Regions from separate parts of the Anaerotruncus sp. 80 genome, predicted to be linked through region 1. Evidence: riboswitches for the same ligand, from Rfam matches in the RefSeq annotation. Region 1 holds a riboswitch; the other holds the start of a gene.
What was found. A riboswitch is a leader RNA that binds a small molecule or an ion and turns the genes downstream of it on or off. The one in region 1 is predicted to bind cobalamin.
Positions count from the first base shown of each region.

Region 2: it holds a riboswitch for cobalamin, as region 1 does, so the genes downstream of both, D1155_RS08340 (hypothetical protein) here and D1155_RS07385 (GLUG motif-containing protein) in region 1, are expected to answer to the same signal.

Region 1 covers NZ_QWES01000012.1:55,175-63,081, reverse strand. The annotation lists gene D1155_RS07385 (GLUG motif-containing protein) at 1-4,357, opposite strand, end outside; cobalamin riboswitch at 4,506-4,697, opposite strand; gene D1155_RS07380 (A24 family peptidase) at 4,775-5,482, opposite strand; gene D1155_RS07375 (basic amino acid/polyamine antiporter) at 5,621-7,027, shown strand; gene D1155_RS07370 (hypothetical protein) at 7,372-7,907, opposite strand, start outside.
Region 2 covers NZ_QWES01000014.1:17,928-25,834, reverse strand. The annotation lists gene D1155_RS08350 (bacterial Ig-like domain-containing protein) at 1-3,137, shown strand, start outside; gene D1155_RS08345 (hypothetical protein) at 3,273-3,572, opposite strand; cobalamin riboswitch at 3,717-3,909, shown strand; gene D1155_RS08340 (hypothetical protein) at 3,993-5,039, shown strand; gene D1155_RS08335 (energy-coupling factor transporter transmembrane component T) at 5,029-5,937, shown strand; gene D1155_RS08330 (ABC transporter ATP-binding protein) at 5,910-7,556, shown strand; gene D1155_RS08325 (ECF transporter S component) at 7,535-7,907, shown strand, end outside.

The DNA.
Region 1 (7,907 bases):
ATTCTGCCAATTCCTCTTCCGATAGATTTTTCCATACAAAGCCTTCCCTCCAAAGGGATAAAGTATAGCTTTCTGCATGGGCTACTTTATCCCATCTTACGACCTGCCGATGAAGACGCATCATACCTTCTTCCAGGCTGTCAGGATTAAGGTACCTTTCCTCAAAAGCTTCCCAAGCTACATTCTGTGCCGCTTCCAGGGTGATCGGAGCCTCTGGTTCACTTGCTTTCTGCCAAGCCAGGATTGGATATCCATCGTTAGTGCCCGCTGCAGTTTTCCAAAGTACCGGCTGCCTGTCACCGTTCAATGTATCCGCCAATTCCTGCAGCTGCGCTGCACTTACTGCCTGCGCCTTGCTGTCTGCAGAAAGGGTATTCAGATAGTAAATATCCGCTATAGAAGCACTGTAACTGCTCACTGTACCAAAGGCTGCGTTTCCGCCATTTACCTGTCCTATGGTATAGCCTTTTTCAATGTCAGCAGCTGCATAAGCGACCAGACCGCCCACATTGCCGCTGGTACCAGTAACTGTGCCTGTGTTGTAGATGTCGGAAACTTTGCCATTGGCATGACCGATGACGCCGCCTACATTTTGCTTTCCGGAAACTTCGCCTGCATTATAACAAGAAGATACGACTGCATAATAGTTATATCCAGTAATGCCACCGATCTTTTCTGCCTGACTGCCGCTGATGGTTCCATAGTTAGAGCAGTTTTCCACGCTTCCGTCTTCCACTTCACCTACAATACCGCCGACATAATATTTATAGGCAGTTGCTGTTAGCGTAACATTTGCATAGTTATGGCAGTTTACTATATCAACATAATCACCATAACCCAGGATTCCGCCCACAAAGCCGTAGCTGCTGCTGACGTCGCCTTCTATTGTCAGATTTTCAATCACCGCATGTTTACTGCTGGTACCCTTGATATAACCGAAAAGTCCCGCATAATTGCTGTCTTTTTCGACTTTCAGACCAGTAATCTTATGCTCTGCACCATCAAAAGTGCCTGCATAGTTACAGCTTGTCGTGCCAATAGGCTGCCAAAGATTTTCGCCCAGATTGATATCATCGGTCAAAACCGCATCATAATTCTTGCCGGTTCCGTTATTGACCTGTGCTGCAAACCACGCCAGTTCTTCTCCGGTAGAAATCTGATATACGCCATCCTTCTGCACCGGTTCATCCATTGACTCCCCGTCCCAGGCAGTGGAAATCACCATAAAGACAGGTACAGCAGTATCGCTGTCTTTGATGGATATGGTTCCTTTGACGGTTGCATAGCCTTTTGCCTTTACGGTATATGTATAGGTTCCTTCCGGCAAAAGGTAGCTTCCATCTTCTTCTGCTGCCATGATATTTTCGCCGTTCATCACCGTGATAACCGCTGTCACACCGTCAGGGATTCCCATAAAGGTTACACGATAGCGCAGTGCATCCTGCAGAATGATATTCTCTGAGATGCCGGTTTCACCAGCTTCCGCCGTCACGTGAATGGTTCCAGTTTCAGTAGTTTTTCCGAAGGCTTCTGCCGTATATTTGTAATCTCCTTCTGTCAGGGAATAAGTGTAAGTTCCATCTTTTTCATCTGCTGCTGCAACGGTTTCTCCTTCAGCATCTTTTAAAATCAGCTGTGCGTCCTTAGGCTCCACCGATAACACTACCTGGTATCTTGGCGTGGTATCCTGCCAGCTTAAAATCGGATATCCATCGTTAATCTGTGGTTCCATATCTTTTAGGAACCCTGATCCCAAGAGCGCCACAAAATCACCTGATTTTAATTCCGCATCGGTCTTTGCTTCTGCATTGGTGTCACTTCCGACAATATCCAGATAATACAGATTGCTAACCGCTCCAGAATTTTTCTTTCCCACTGCAGGGTGTGTATCGGAGCCTGTTGAAATCACGTTTCCTATAGTATAGCAGTTGGTCACCGATGCGCTGTAGTCGTCAATCAATCCAACTAAACCGCCCGTCTGACCTACTGTATTAATCACATCACCTCTATGGTAACAATCTGTGATCGTTGTTGCATAATAGATTCTGCCAACCAGACCTCCAACATTAAAGCCATTACCGCTGACAGTTCCTAGATGTGCGCAGCCCGTCATTGTCAGCATGCGTCCGCCGACATAGCTGACTAAACCGCCGACATGCCCTTTACCGCTTACATTAACACTGCTCAGACAATTTTCTATTACAGTATTAGCCCCTGTCTGCGCTGCCAAGCCTGCTGTATAGTCTCCGCCTTTTACACTTCCGCTAATGGTCAAATTTTTTATCTCTGCTTCACTGACATATCCGAATAGCCCCTGATAACTGCTTTCAGAATCAATAAAGAGTCCGGAAATCGTATGTCCGTTGCCGTCAAAGACCCCCTTGAACGTTCTGCTGCTGGAACTTCCAATCGGCGTCCACTGTTCTTCTCCTAAATCGATGTCCTTTGTCAGAATGACCTGCATTCTGCTGTTATAAACGCCGTTGACTTCCTGTGCCAGCCATGCCAAATTTGCTCCGCTTGCAATTTCATAGAAGCCGTCTGCATTTTTATTAGGCGCTTCCACATCATCGCTGCCACCCCAGGCAGTCTTTGCGGTCAGCGGAATGGTGATAGTTTTTGTACCGTCAGCTGTTTCTTCCGCTAGACTGATTTCGCCTGTTACTTTCGCATAATTACTGCTTCTAAAATTATAGCTGTAGTCGTATCCAACAGGCAATTTATAAGTCAAGCCATCGGTTTCCGGCTCTATTGACCTATCACCTGCTGTTACGGTCAATTTGCCATTTTCAATTTCCTGTCCGTAGAACTCATCGTCATAATTAAAAGTAACTGTGTATATAGGGTTTGCTTTTAACGCAATTTCCGTCTCTTTTGCAGCTCTGTCAATTGTGACTTCGCCTTCCTTCGGAGCATAGCCAAAGGAGCTCACTGCATAGGTATACGTACCGTTTACTACTTCGTAAATGTGCTTCTGTGCATCCTTTGGCGTCAGAGCTTCTCCATCAGCATCCTTTACCAGAAGGTCTGCTTCCCCCGGAGCCAGACTGAAGGACATATCATAAACATTTTGTTCCAGCGTAATCTTCTGAGTGATGTCTTTTTTGCCTATGACGATAGTGCCTTCCCTGTCGCCGTAATCTGTAATGTCATCTCTCTGAGACACACAGTAAGAATGAGAACTTCCTGATGGAAGAGATGAGAAGGTGTACACGCCGTCTTCGTTTTCTTGCTGTTCTTCACCGTCAAAGATGAGTTTAGCATTTTCCGGCACTAACTGCAGAGTGATACTGTAAGTAGCATTGGGATCCTGCCATTTCAGAATCGGATAGCTTCCCGTCTGATTCTGAAAGCTGCCGCCCAGTTGTCCTGCAAGACTCTCCATTTCTTTTGTAGATTTTCCCTCAATAACTGCCGATCTCAGATTTGTTGCTTGATCTCCTGTATACTTCGTACTGTCATAGTAACAGTTTTCAATATCTACAGCACAAGAAGAAGATCCAGCATAGGCAAATCCATAAAGATACGCATCTTTTCCTACCATGTCCGCTGCTGCATAAGAATTTTTTATAGTACGAGTATATGCGCTGTACGAATTACCAATCTGTCCAATAAGTCCCGCGCCTGACCCGTTTTTTGTGTCGATGGAAACATCCGCATAACAATCTGCCACAGTCCAGCTGCAGTAGCCGCTGATATTTCCCACAAGTCCGCCCAGATAGGAAGAACTGTATGCGTAGCTGCCCGCTGTCAGTTCTGCCCTTGCAAAGGAGCTTTCTATGGTGCAATTATCTCCGATATAGCCAACTAAACCGCCCATATTAACCGCCTGACTGGTGGTACACACAATAGTTCCATTTAAAACACCGCAATTACTGATACTCGCAGCGCCGCTTATTTTTCCTGCCAGTGCGCCAACGCCATAGCCGGAGCCGCTGGATACTGCATTGGTAATACTGCAATTCTCCAGCATTACTCCGGTAACCTCTGCGCCGCTTCCCAGTTCTGCAAACAGTCCGGTATTTCCCGAAGACGTAATGCTGAGATTTTTAATCGCAAATCCGCCTCCGTCAAAGGTTCCGCTTCTCAAGCCGTTAATCGGCCGCATATCGATACCCTCCATATCGATATCCGCCGTAAGACGATAACAGCCGGTCAGTGTGGTTCCACCCAGCGATGACAACTGCTGCCCGTCAGAAATTAAATAAGGATCTGCTTCTGTACCCGATCCTGTTATCTCTGATACAGTCTGTGCTTCTGGTATATCTGCAGCAAAAACGCCTGCCGGCGCCATACTGATCAGCATCGTCACGATTAGAAACACTACCAGAAAACGGTTCCCTGTTTTTCTTCTCATGTCCTTTCCTCTCTTTCTTCAATTCATCATTTATCTAAACACCTTACCGGTGATCTATACAAAATAAAAAGACTGTAAAAAAGCATTCTCCACTTTCTCACAGTCCGTATTCCTGTACAAAAAATACTTCTAAATGTTCCTCCGACATCTACAAGTTGTCCTCTCGTGCATGTCTCCTGGCTCAACGCTAAACCGTTCTGTCTTCCTTCCCAAAAGCCATATTGGCTCCAGTGGCATTATAGGCAGAACTCACGTCTCACAGTGGCGGGACCGCGCAGGACTCTCACCTGCTTCCATCTTAGCTTTCTCAAGACGAAGTACAAACACTTAAGTCTTGGAAAGAACACGAAATTATTCTGACATTTTATTCAATTGTAATATATTCTACCCTTATCAGAGAAGATTGTCAAGGCTCTTTTATAGGAGCAGTACCGGCATGTAATCCCACAAAAAAATCAAATGGATTGCCGCGGCCAGTGCAATATACGGCGCCATCGCAACAGTATCAGTGCGTTGGATTTTCTTTCTCACAAGAAGCCAGATTAGATGCCCAGCACTAAAGAGTATAGTCATCACAAATATCAGCAGTATTCCCCGAAGGCCGGCAATCAAACCCAGCGCCGCAAAAAGCTTGATATCTCCGCCTCCAAGAGTATCCCTGCAATACGCCAGCTTGCCAAGTAGTGCAGTGGCACCCATAATACCAAATCCGGCAAGCCCTCCATACAAACAGTCTTTCCATCCATCATGAAAGGCAATAAATCCCATGGCGGTTACCGCAAGAAGCAGTACCAGCTGATCCGGTACAATGCGGTACTTCGCATCAGCCACGGCAATCTCCAAAAGCAGCCAAAGACTGCAAACTGCCGCCACCGCAAACTGCCAATCGTCTATTACCAATTTAATATCGATGACGACAAACAGCATGGTAAGTATAAACTTCCATGGGTAACTTTTGATGCGCTGTGTATATGGATCTTTCAGTGCATCGGATGGCTCCTCGTCATAGTCGCAAAGCCACTGCGCCGGCATTTTGTTAAAGAAATATACTGCGCCGTTTCCTGCGAAAACGCCGACCAGAATCGCCGCAAGACATTTTATAATTATGATTAATGTATCAGTCATGTTTTTTCTCTCTTTCTCACTTGGTATCTTACCACAAAATTGCATCTCGCAAAACAAGTTTCTGCGTCTTTCTACGTATAAGCGATTCGCCTTCTGCACATAGTATCAGTAACTTTATTTGATTGCGAGGAATTTATCATGCAGGACAAACAAGGTCTTGGACTTTTTAAACTAACTTTTTTTGCCATCGGTACAACGCTGGCAAGCGGCGTTTTCAACATGTTCAGCGATATGGCAAGAAACGGCGCAGGCACTCTTTCTGTACTTATTGGCTGGGCCATCGCCGGTATCGGCATGTACAGCCTTGCCATGTGCTTCAACAGGCTCAGTATCGTAAGACCCTCTCTAAAAAGCGGCATTTTCGCCTATGCAAAAGAGGGTTTCGGCGCTTACATCGGATTTAATTCCGCCTGGGGCTATTGGATTAGCGCGATTTTATCGCAAGTGTCTTTTGCGACTCTGCTCTTCGCTGCGCTAGGTCAGTTCATGCCCCTGTTTGCCGGCGGCAACAATCTGGCTTCCATCGTCTGCGCATCTATTGTGATTTGGGGCTTCACTTTTCTTGTGATGGGCGGCGTGCAGGAAGCGGTTACTATTAACACGATTATCGTCATCGCCAAAATCATCCCCATTTTTGCATTTATTCTATTTGTTATTTTTCTCGGTGCTTTTGATCTGGATATTTTTCTGGACAATTTTATGGGCGAGGATACCGGCTATTCCCTGGGCAAACAAGTGCTGGAAACCACCTACACTACAGTTTGGATTTTTACGGGAATTGAGGGAGCGGTCGTCATTTCCGCCCGTGCAAAATCGACTGCTGTCTCTGGGAAAGCCACTACTCTTTCCTTCCTGTCACTGCTGATTCTCTATGTACTGATTTCTATTCTCAGCATGGGTATTATGCCAAGAAGCGAACTTGCCTCTCTGGGCGACCCTGCTATGGCTGGACTTCTTTCCTATGTTGTCGGACCTTTCGGTGCAACCCTTATCAACATCGGTGTAATTATTTCCATCGCCGGTGCCATGTTTTCTTATACGATTGTTACCGCCGACAGCGCCTATGCGCCAGCCCTGCAGGGCTGCTTTCCTGCTTTTCTCCGGAAGGAAAACCAGCGCCATGCGCCCAGCGGTGCGCTGCTTCTCACCGCAGCCATCATCCAGGTGCTGCTGATTATCATTTATTTCCAGTCTTCTACCTATCAGGCGCTGTATACCCTGGCAACCAGCGCCATTATGATTCCATTCGTGCTCTCTGCCCTGTACTGCCTGAAAACCTGCTTTGAAGACAGCCGCACCGGACACAGGACTGCCGGTTTCAAAGACTGGTTCATTTCTACACTTGGCGTCATCTACGGCTTCTGGATGCTGTACGCCACAGGTATCAGCAATATCATCATCTCAGCCCTGATGTTTGCGCCTGGTGCCTTGTTCTACTTCTGGGCTCGCCGTGGGTCTCACGAAAAATTCTTTGGAAGTGCACTGGATGTCGGTGTCTTTGTCATCATCATGGCGGGATTTGTGTATTCCTTGGTGTGGTTTTAGGCGAAATGACACTTTCGTTCAAAACTTAACTTAAAGTGTCATTTTTAAAAATCGTGTAATCGATAAAATGGCACTTTTATTTTAATTCTATTACCATTGTGTCACTTTTCAATTGAATAGAGAGATTTCTCCTATATGAAATGTATTTCCTTCAGTTTATACCACAACCAAAATCTCTCATTTCTGAGTTTTTCCCGGTAACTATGCACTTCAACCTTAAAATTATGACACTATCTCCAGCTAATTCATTGCATTGTGTCACTTCCCCAAAAACCAGATTCTAAAAAATGACACACCCATATCAAAGCTTTACCAAAAGTGTCAAATCTGCAAAAACCAAAACTCTATCTGAAGTAGGGTAGCAGTTGCGTCCTTACAATTTCATCGATATATTTACTGCTGCAGTTCCCCTTTTCATCATCCTGCGTCAAAATCAGGTTTCGCCCGATTAAAAAACCATACTTCTGATACAGCATTAGCTTTTCACCAGTGCGAATGCTATATTCCTCGTCCTTTAAAAGTCCTAAATGTTCCCAAATAATAAATCTTCCATCAGGAAGTTCAATGGTGAAGTCCGGTTCAAAATAATAACCTCTGTTATTTTTGTAAGGAAATCTCCTTTCATAGAAAAAGGGAATTCCATATTTAACAAGAGTATTCACAATAATCACCTCCGATTTTGATCGAACGTATAGCCCACAAGCGGTTTCATGGATATGATATTTTTCATCAAAATTCAACTGAACTGGCTGGTTTTCCTCTGTTGTTACCCTCTTCATTCCTACATACTTAAATGCGTCCCTATAAGTTTGAGGAAATCTCCCAATTAGGTCCGCTAATTGATTTTCTCTATAGGCTTTCTGCAGTGCCTCCAGCGCTG
Region 2 (7,907 bases), on a different contig from region 1:
ACTACTATTGTCAGTTTACCAATGAAAAAAATAAGGAAAATACTGCTATTTCCAATATCATAAAAATTGTAGTTAGTGCTGATCCGACACCAAAAGCGACATTGGAAAATTTTGGTAATGAGTTGGGAGATGATTACTCCTATGCTTTTCATAAAGGTTTTGTGTACGCACCGGGGGCTGAAGCGGAAAAAATTTCCGTTAAGCTTGAAAATCCGGTAGAGGGAGCAGTGTACAGTTATCAATGGTATAGAAATTTCGCCACAGCCGGTGCAGAGTCGAAAACAGGCGGCAGCTTCGGACCGAAAGACGTGACGGAAATTCAGCCGTTTACGGATGCGAAATATGCAGATGATTTAGGTAGTTACTGGTCCTGTGAAATCACATGCACCTTTAAGGGAAAAAAATACGAATCTTATGCGACAACCGGAGAGAAGAATGCGGCAGGAAAAGATATAACGGGTGTTTACGTCTTTATCAAGGTAGACTCTGCGGCAAAACCAGTGTTTACTAAGCAGCCGAAGGGTAACGAATCTTTGAGAGTCGGAGATGCTGCTTCAAAAGGGAGAGTCAGTGTATCCGTAAAGAAAGATGACTATGGAAAATTAACCTATCAGTGGTATGTGAATACAGAGAATAAAAATGAAGGCGGCACACCGATAGAAGGAGCCACTAAGAGTTGGTACAATGCGCCTACGGACAAAGACGGCACTTTCTATTATTACTGTGTCGCAGCGAATCTGCTGCAGGGGCATGTTTCTGAAACAGCTTCAGACGTTGCGAAATTCGTTGTGAAAGATATGCAGAAGGTTGTTGATGAGAAATTTGAGGAGGCAGGCATCAAAGGCGCAGGCACTAAAGAAGATCCTTATCAGATTGAAAGTGCGGCGCAGATGAAGGCTGTACAGGAACTTGTCAATATCGGATACGCATTTAAAGATAAGTATCTGTCACTGGAAAAGGATATTACCCTGCCTGCTGACTGGAAACCAATGGGTGTAACCAAGGATGGAAAAAATGACATCCAGAATGGCGTAAATCTGTATCCGTTCAGCGGTAAGCTGGATGGCAAGAATCATCAGATCACAGTACCGGAAGGCGGTCTGCCACTTCTCGGCTATGTTCAGGAAGCAGAAGTCAGCAATCTGAAGATTTACGGAAGCAGAATTGAGGGCTATGGCCTTGTAAATAACTTCGAGGGCGTTGGCTTATCGGGAAGTGCCATCGTAATCGATAACGTTACTTTGGTGGAAGGAACCAAGACATTGAAGTCCGGTCTCCTTGGTGCAAACATTACGACCAACGGCTTTGCGGGATGCACAGCTGGATTTGTAGCGACCATTAAAAATTGTATCATTGAGAAAGATGTTGTCATCGGATATGCCGAAGATCAGTCTAACATAGGAGCCTTTGCAGGTAGATTACAGGGGACCGTTGAAAACTGTGTCAACCATGGAACCGTCAAGGGTAAAAACTATGTCGGCGGTATCGTCGGCTCAAGAGATAATGCCATGGGCGCGTGCGTAGTAAAGAACTGTACCTTCGACGGCACTGTGATTGCTTCCGGCAATCAGGCTGGCGGTATTATCGGGGGTGGATATGTAAATGAAACAGCACCAAACGGCAAAAGAATCTATGTGGAAGGAAACGTTTCTTCCGGAACCGTTACAGGTAAGAACTATGTCGGCGGTATCATGGGCGCAGACTATTATGTAAATCAGAACTGGGAAACCGGAACCTTTAAATTGAACAAATTTACCGGAACGGTTTCCGCAACGGAAGAAAATGCTTATGTCGGCGGTGTAATCGGCTATCTGACAAGCCTGAATAAATACGACAACATTGCCGGAAATTACTATGCTGGTGATTGCGGCGCGGAAAAGGGCATCGGTTTTGTTCAGTACGTAGATACCAGTTGCAAGACACATGAGACAGAAAGCGGTGCGACTTACGTCGATACATCTGTCGAGAAACCGAACATTTCCGGATTTACAAAGCCTAATCACAATAGAACTGATGACCCGCTGGGCGCAGATGCTGTAAGATTGACTTATTCTGATGACCAGAAGGAGCCGATTGTAATTGATTTAAAGATTTCCGGCGAATACAAAACTGAGTATTTTGTTGGTGAAACATTCTCCTTTAACGGCATGACAATTACTGCTACATATCACACCGGTGAAACAAAGGAACTGAAGCCAAGTGACGTCAAAGTAGAAAACTTCAATTCATCAAGAAGAGGCAGCCAGGAAGTGAAACTGGTATACGAGGGTGTCAGCGCAGTGATTAACGTAACTGTGATGAATCCTGCAGGCAGCGATATTACTGTCAGCGTGAAAATTCTGGGCGATACACTCCACGGAGAGGCGGGAGATACACACACCCTGTCTCAGAATAACCTGTCAGTATGGCTGGATACAAAGACAATCAGTGTGAGCAATAATGCAACTGTCTGGGATGCACTTCAGAAAGCAGTAGAGGGAACAGATATCAGCTTTACCATTCCGAGCGGCAATTATATTTCCGCTGTAACAAAGGGCAGCCTGACTCTTGCAGAAATGGATAACGGCAGGAATTCAGGCTGGATGTATACCATAAACGGAAAACATCCGGAATTCGGAGTAAGCGAACAGTATCTGGAGAACGGAAATGTAATAGTTTTACATTACACAGATGATTATACTAGGGAAGAGGATGCTTCTAAATGGGAACCGCCGGTTGTGGATCCGGAAAATCCAGGAGATACAGACATTGACGATCCGGACACACCGCTGGATCCGGGGACTGAAGCTGTCAAAGGCCTCGTCTCCAAGATAAAGCTGACCGCACGTTCAGCAAGAACCTCTAAGAAAAACGTAAAAGTTACTGTAAAAGCAGATAAAGCAACGACAGAGGCAATCAAAGAACTGAAAGAAATGGGATACACTGTAAAATACACCTATTTCCGTTCCACAAAGAAAGCGTCAGGATACAAGAGCATACTGACAAAGAGCGCAAAGACCTATACCAACACTATTGGTAAGAAGGGACAGATGTACTATTACAAAGCGCAGCTGAGAGTCTATGATAAGGACGGCAAACTGGTTGCGAAGACTGCGCTGAAGCAGTGTAAATATGCGAACAGAATCTGGAAGAAGTAATTTCGGTCTTTCTGTATGAGAAAAGAGCTATCACTTTAACATTATGGTAGTCTAAACTATCGTATGGGCAGCAGACTGAAAAATCAAGAGCACTTCAAGCTGAAATGGCAGCCTAGAGTGCTCTTTTTCTGTTCGTTAATCCTTTTCCTGGAAAGAAGTTCTTTTGCAGTCTTTGCAAAGATATCTGTCTGCACGGTAGACAATGACGCCGCTTGTGTTTCTAAGAGCAGGATGATTGATTATCTTTACTTTATGACCGTGTTCAATCATCAAGCCGCCGCAGAAAGGGCAATCTTTGGGTTTTCGTACGAGCGTAATTTCATAGTGAATGGTATCATGGTCAGTTTTTATAAAACAGTTTGCAATGCCAGAGGTAGTGACATTTAGTAGAGTTATGATAAAATCGATTTTATATACCTGTGATGAATTTGCCATACGGCAGCCTCAATGGAGAAACGTGTTGTCAGGTCCGTTTTGAGAAAATACTTTGTAAAAATGGTAACCTGATTTGGAGGGAACGTTTTATACTGTACAAAGTTTTCCGCTTGTGCTATACTATAGATGAATTATTTGAAACAACTGAATGAAACCATTTCATGTTCTGACGAGTTGTCAGCTAAGAGGGAAGCAGGTGTGAGTCCTGCGCGGTTGCCGTCGCTGTATGGAAGGAGTGCTGCTAAGAAACCACTGGCGTTTTGTAGTAAAACGTTGGGAAGGATAGTAGTGTGATGATTTCTGAGCCAGAAGACCTGCATGGAATATTGAAGAGGCTGACGGTTATTGGCCAAGCAAATAAAACCTACAGAAAAACGGGCTGTAACACTTTTGTGTTACAGCTTTTTTCGATTTTGTGATATGGAGGAAGGTAAGTTGATTGCTGAAAGAGAAACAACGCAATATAAGCAGTACTTGCTGACGGTGCTTTGCAGACAGCCTGATAAAAAATATCATATGGGAAATCGAGATTCTTCTGTCTGGCAGCATTATGCGCTGGGCAGTAAAGACGGAAAAATGCTTTACGAAAGTTTCAGTGAGGAGGAATTACTGCAGTTTCTGCGTGATATTGCAAGAGAACTGAATCATACACCCTCGCAGAAGGAAGTGTTCTGGGTTATGCGCGAATATATTAAGCGCAGATTCGGCAAGTGGCCTTATGCACTCAGATTAGCGGGGCTTTCTACAGCAGCAGGAAAGGGCGGCGCATCTATGGAAGCACAGGATGCTGCAGAGGCACATAAGAATGCGCTTCTGCAGCAGGTACGAGAGAAGGCGATTCAGCTTGGTAGATTTCCGCATCCGGGAGATATGCCGCAGGTCTGCGCTGATTTGAAGAAACATTACAAGCTTTGGGCCGAGGTACTAAAGGCAGCTGGCGTCACCCCACAATTGCTCAACGAAAAGTGCGTATATAAAATTGAAGATTTAGAGCCGGAATATCTTGCTATGCTGGAAGAGGTAAAAGCATGTGCATATAAGCTGGGCAGAAGTCCTGCTCATGGAGACGTGGAGCCGTCATTAAAGAAAGCGCTGATCACACGCTGCGGTTCCTGGCGGAATGCCTTATTTCAAATCGGTCTTCGACCTGTTGCAGCGAAGAACCCTTTTCAAAACATCTATATTGATTACAGAAAATCTGAGAACCGTCACAGCCATACGGCGGGAACTCAGGGATGTCTTTACAAAGTATTGAACTTGCATGACGAGGATAAAGCGATGTTTGCGGAGCTGAGCGCTTTATACCGGGAAATCGGAAGACCGCCGCTGTCAAGGGAACTGCCGAAAGAAATACGCAGCAGATTGCACAAAGTCTGCGGGTCCTGGGTCAATGCGCTGTATCAGATTGACATCAAGCCGGAAGAATACTATAAAATCTTAAAGGAGGCGAAGGCCCATGGAGAATAAAGGGCTCGGTGAAACCGCAGAATTCTGCTCTTATCACCCCCTGGTCAACATCACATATTTTGCATTGGTGATAGGTATTACCATGTTCTCCATTTCACCGTACTTTTTGGCGGTGACCCTGGTGTTCTCCTGGAGCTACGCCTTTGTGCTGAAAGGTTTCAAAAGCCTGAAACTGAACCTTTCGGTGTCTCTGGCAATGCTTCTTATCATGGTGATTATCAATATGTTTTTTAACAATAACGGGGAAACGGTGCTGTTTTACATCAACACCAACCGGATTACGGCGGAATCCATCGCTTATGGCTTTGCTTCTGCGATTATGCTCATCGCCGTTGTGGTGTGGTTTTCCTGTTTCAATGTGATTATTACAGCGGATAAACTGATTTATCTTTTCGGCAAAGTCGCGCCTGTGCTGGGGCTGACTCTGTCCATGATTTTCAGGTTCATTCCTCTGCTCAAAAACCGCTTTGCGGAAATTACCCTGGGGCAGAAGTGCATGAAACGCAGTCACGCTGAGGGAAATTTAATCAGACGCGCCAGACAGCTTTTGAAAGAGGTATCCATTTTGATTGCATGGTCCTTAGAGGCCTCTATCGAAAGTGCAGACTCCATGGAAGCCAGAGGATACGGGCTGAAAGGAAGAACCAGTTTTCATCTCTTCAAATTTTCCAGAAGAGATATCGCCATGCTGATACTGATGGCGGTGACGGCAGCGCCTGTGCTGATCGGCGCTTATCTGGGCGTTACCAATATGTACTTTTATCCGAAACTGGTATTTCCGCAGCTGGATTTGACAACAGCACTTGTTTTACTTAGTTATGTAATTTTAGCGGCGTCACCAATGATTATCGACATCATAGGAGAATATAAATGGAAACAATTAGACTTGAACATGTGACTTTTTCCTATCCCCTTGCGGAAGGCAATGCCCTGAATGATGTGAGCTTTACCATACAGCCCAGCGAATTTATTGTGCTGTGCGGAAAGTCGGGGTGCGGAAAGAGTACGCTTTTGAAACAATTGAAGAAAAATTTGATTCCTTACGGCAATCTGGAAGGAAAAGTACTGTACTGCGGAGAGCCTGTAGCGGACCTTGAAGACCGTCGCAGCGTGACAGAAATCGGTTTTGTGCAGCAGAATCCGGACAATCAGATTGTCACCGACAAGGTTTGGCATGAGCTGGCTTTCGGCCTTGAAAGTCTGGGTATGGACAATGCGTCCATTAAACGCCGGGTTGCGGAAATGGCAAGTTATTTTGATATTCAGGGCTGGTTCCGCAAGAATGTCAGTGAGCTTTCCGGCGGACAGAAGCAGCTGCTCAATCTGGCGTCTATCATGGCGATGCAGCCGAAACTTTTGATTTTGGATGAACCGACTTCCCAGCTGGATCCCATTGCTGCTTCGGAATTTTTATCTACGATTTATAAAATCAACAGAGACCTTGGTACGACCATCATCATATCAGAACATCGTCTTGAGGAAATCTTTCCTATGGCAGATAAGGTTATGGTCATGGATCAGGGCAATGTAATCGCCTTTGACCAGCCGGGACGAATCGGAGAATTCCTTTCAGGAGAATCTGAGGCAGAAAGACATCCGATGTTCTACGGACTTCCGGCAGTAATGAGGATTTTTTCAAGCGTTCTGCCGGATGAGAAGAGTCCGCTGACCATCAGAGAGGGCAGGCTTAAGGCGGTAGAACTGCTGGAAGGAAAGGCCGCTGTGGAAGCAGCACCGCCGCAGGAGACACCGGCGGCACCAAAGGGGAAAGAAGTTATCACAGTGAAAGACCTCTGGTTTAAATACAGTAAAGAGAGCGGAGAGGTGCTGCGGGGACTGAATCTTTCTGTAGAGGAAAATCAGTGGTACTGCCTTCTTGGCGGAAACGGAACCGGCAAGAGCACGACACTGAAAATGATTGCCGGGATTTTGAAAGCCCAGCGGGGTACGGTGAAGACTGACAGAAACGTCATGTCCATGCTGCCGCAGAATCCGCAGGCGCTCTTCACGGAAATTACCGTGGAAGAGGAGCTGCTGGAAGCCCTGCACTATATGAAAATATCTGACAGCAGCAGAGTAGAGCGTGTCAACTCCATGCTGCAGCTGATGGAAATAGAGCACCTGCGAAAAGCAAATCCTTACGATTTGTCAGGAGGAGAACAGCAGAGGCTGGCGCTTGGAAAAATTCTTCTGTTAGAGCCGAAAATTCTTCTGCTGGATGAACCGACCAAGGGGTTGGATCCGTTTTTTAAGCGGACTTTGGCGGAGATTCTGCGGAAGCTGGTGGAAAGCGGCGTGACGATTTTCATGGTTTCCCACGATGTGGAATTTTGCGCGGAATATGCGGATCAATGCGCTATGTTTTTCGACGGCGACATCGTATCCATGGGAGACCCGAAAACCTTCTTCTCCGGCAATAGTTTTTACACGACGACGGCAAACAAGATTATTCGTCAGTGGAAGCCGGACGGTATCACCTGTGAGGAGGTGGCTGCATGGCTAAAAGCTACAATATAACCCAGGTGGAAGCAGCACACCGCAAACGGACGCTGGTGTCGGCTGCCCTGATTTTTCTTGCAATGCCGCTGACCATCCTGATTGGAATGCAGTTCGGAAAGAGTAAATATATGGTAGTCAGCATGATTCTGCTGGTCTATACTATGCTGCCTTTCTTTATGGTTTTTGAAAAGAGAAAACCTAAAGCGAGGGAAATCGTTCTAATCGCCATGATGTCGGCGCTGACCGTGGTGCTGCAGCTGTTTTGTCACATTACACTGCCCCTGCAAATCGGTACGGCCATGATTATCATATCGGGAATTTCTCTAGGGCCGGAGGCGGGATTTCTCATCGGCGCTGTGGCAAGATTTG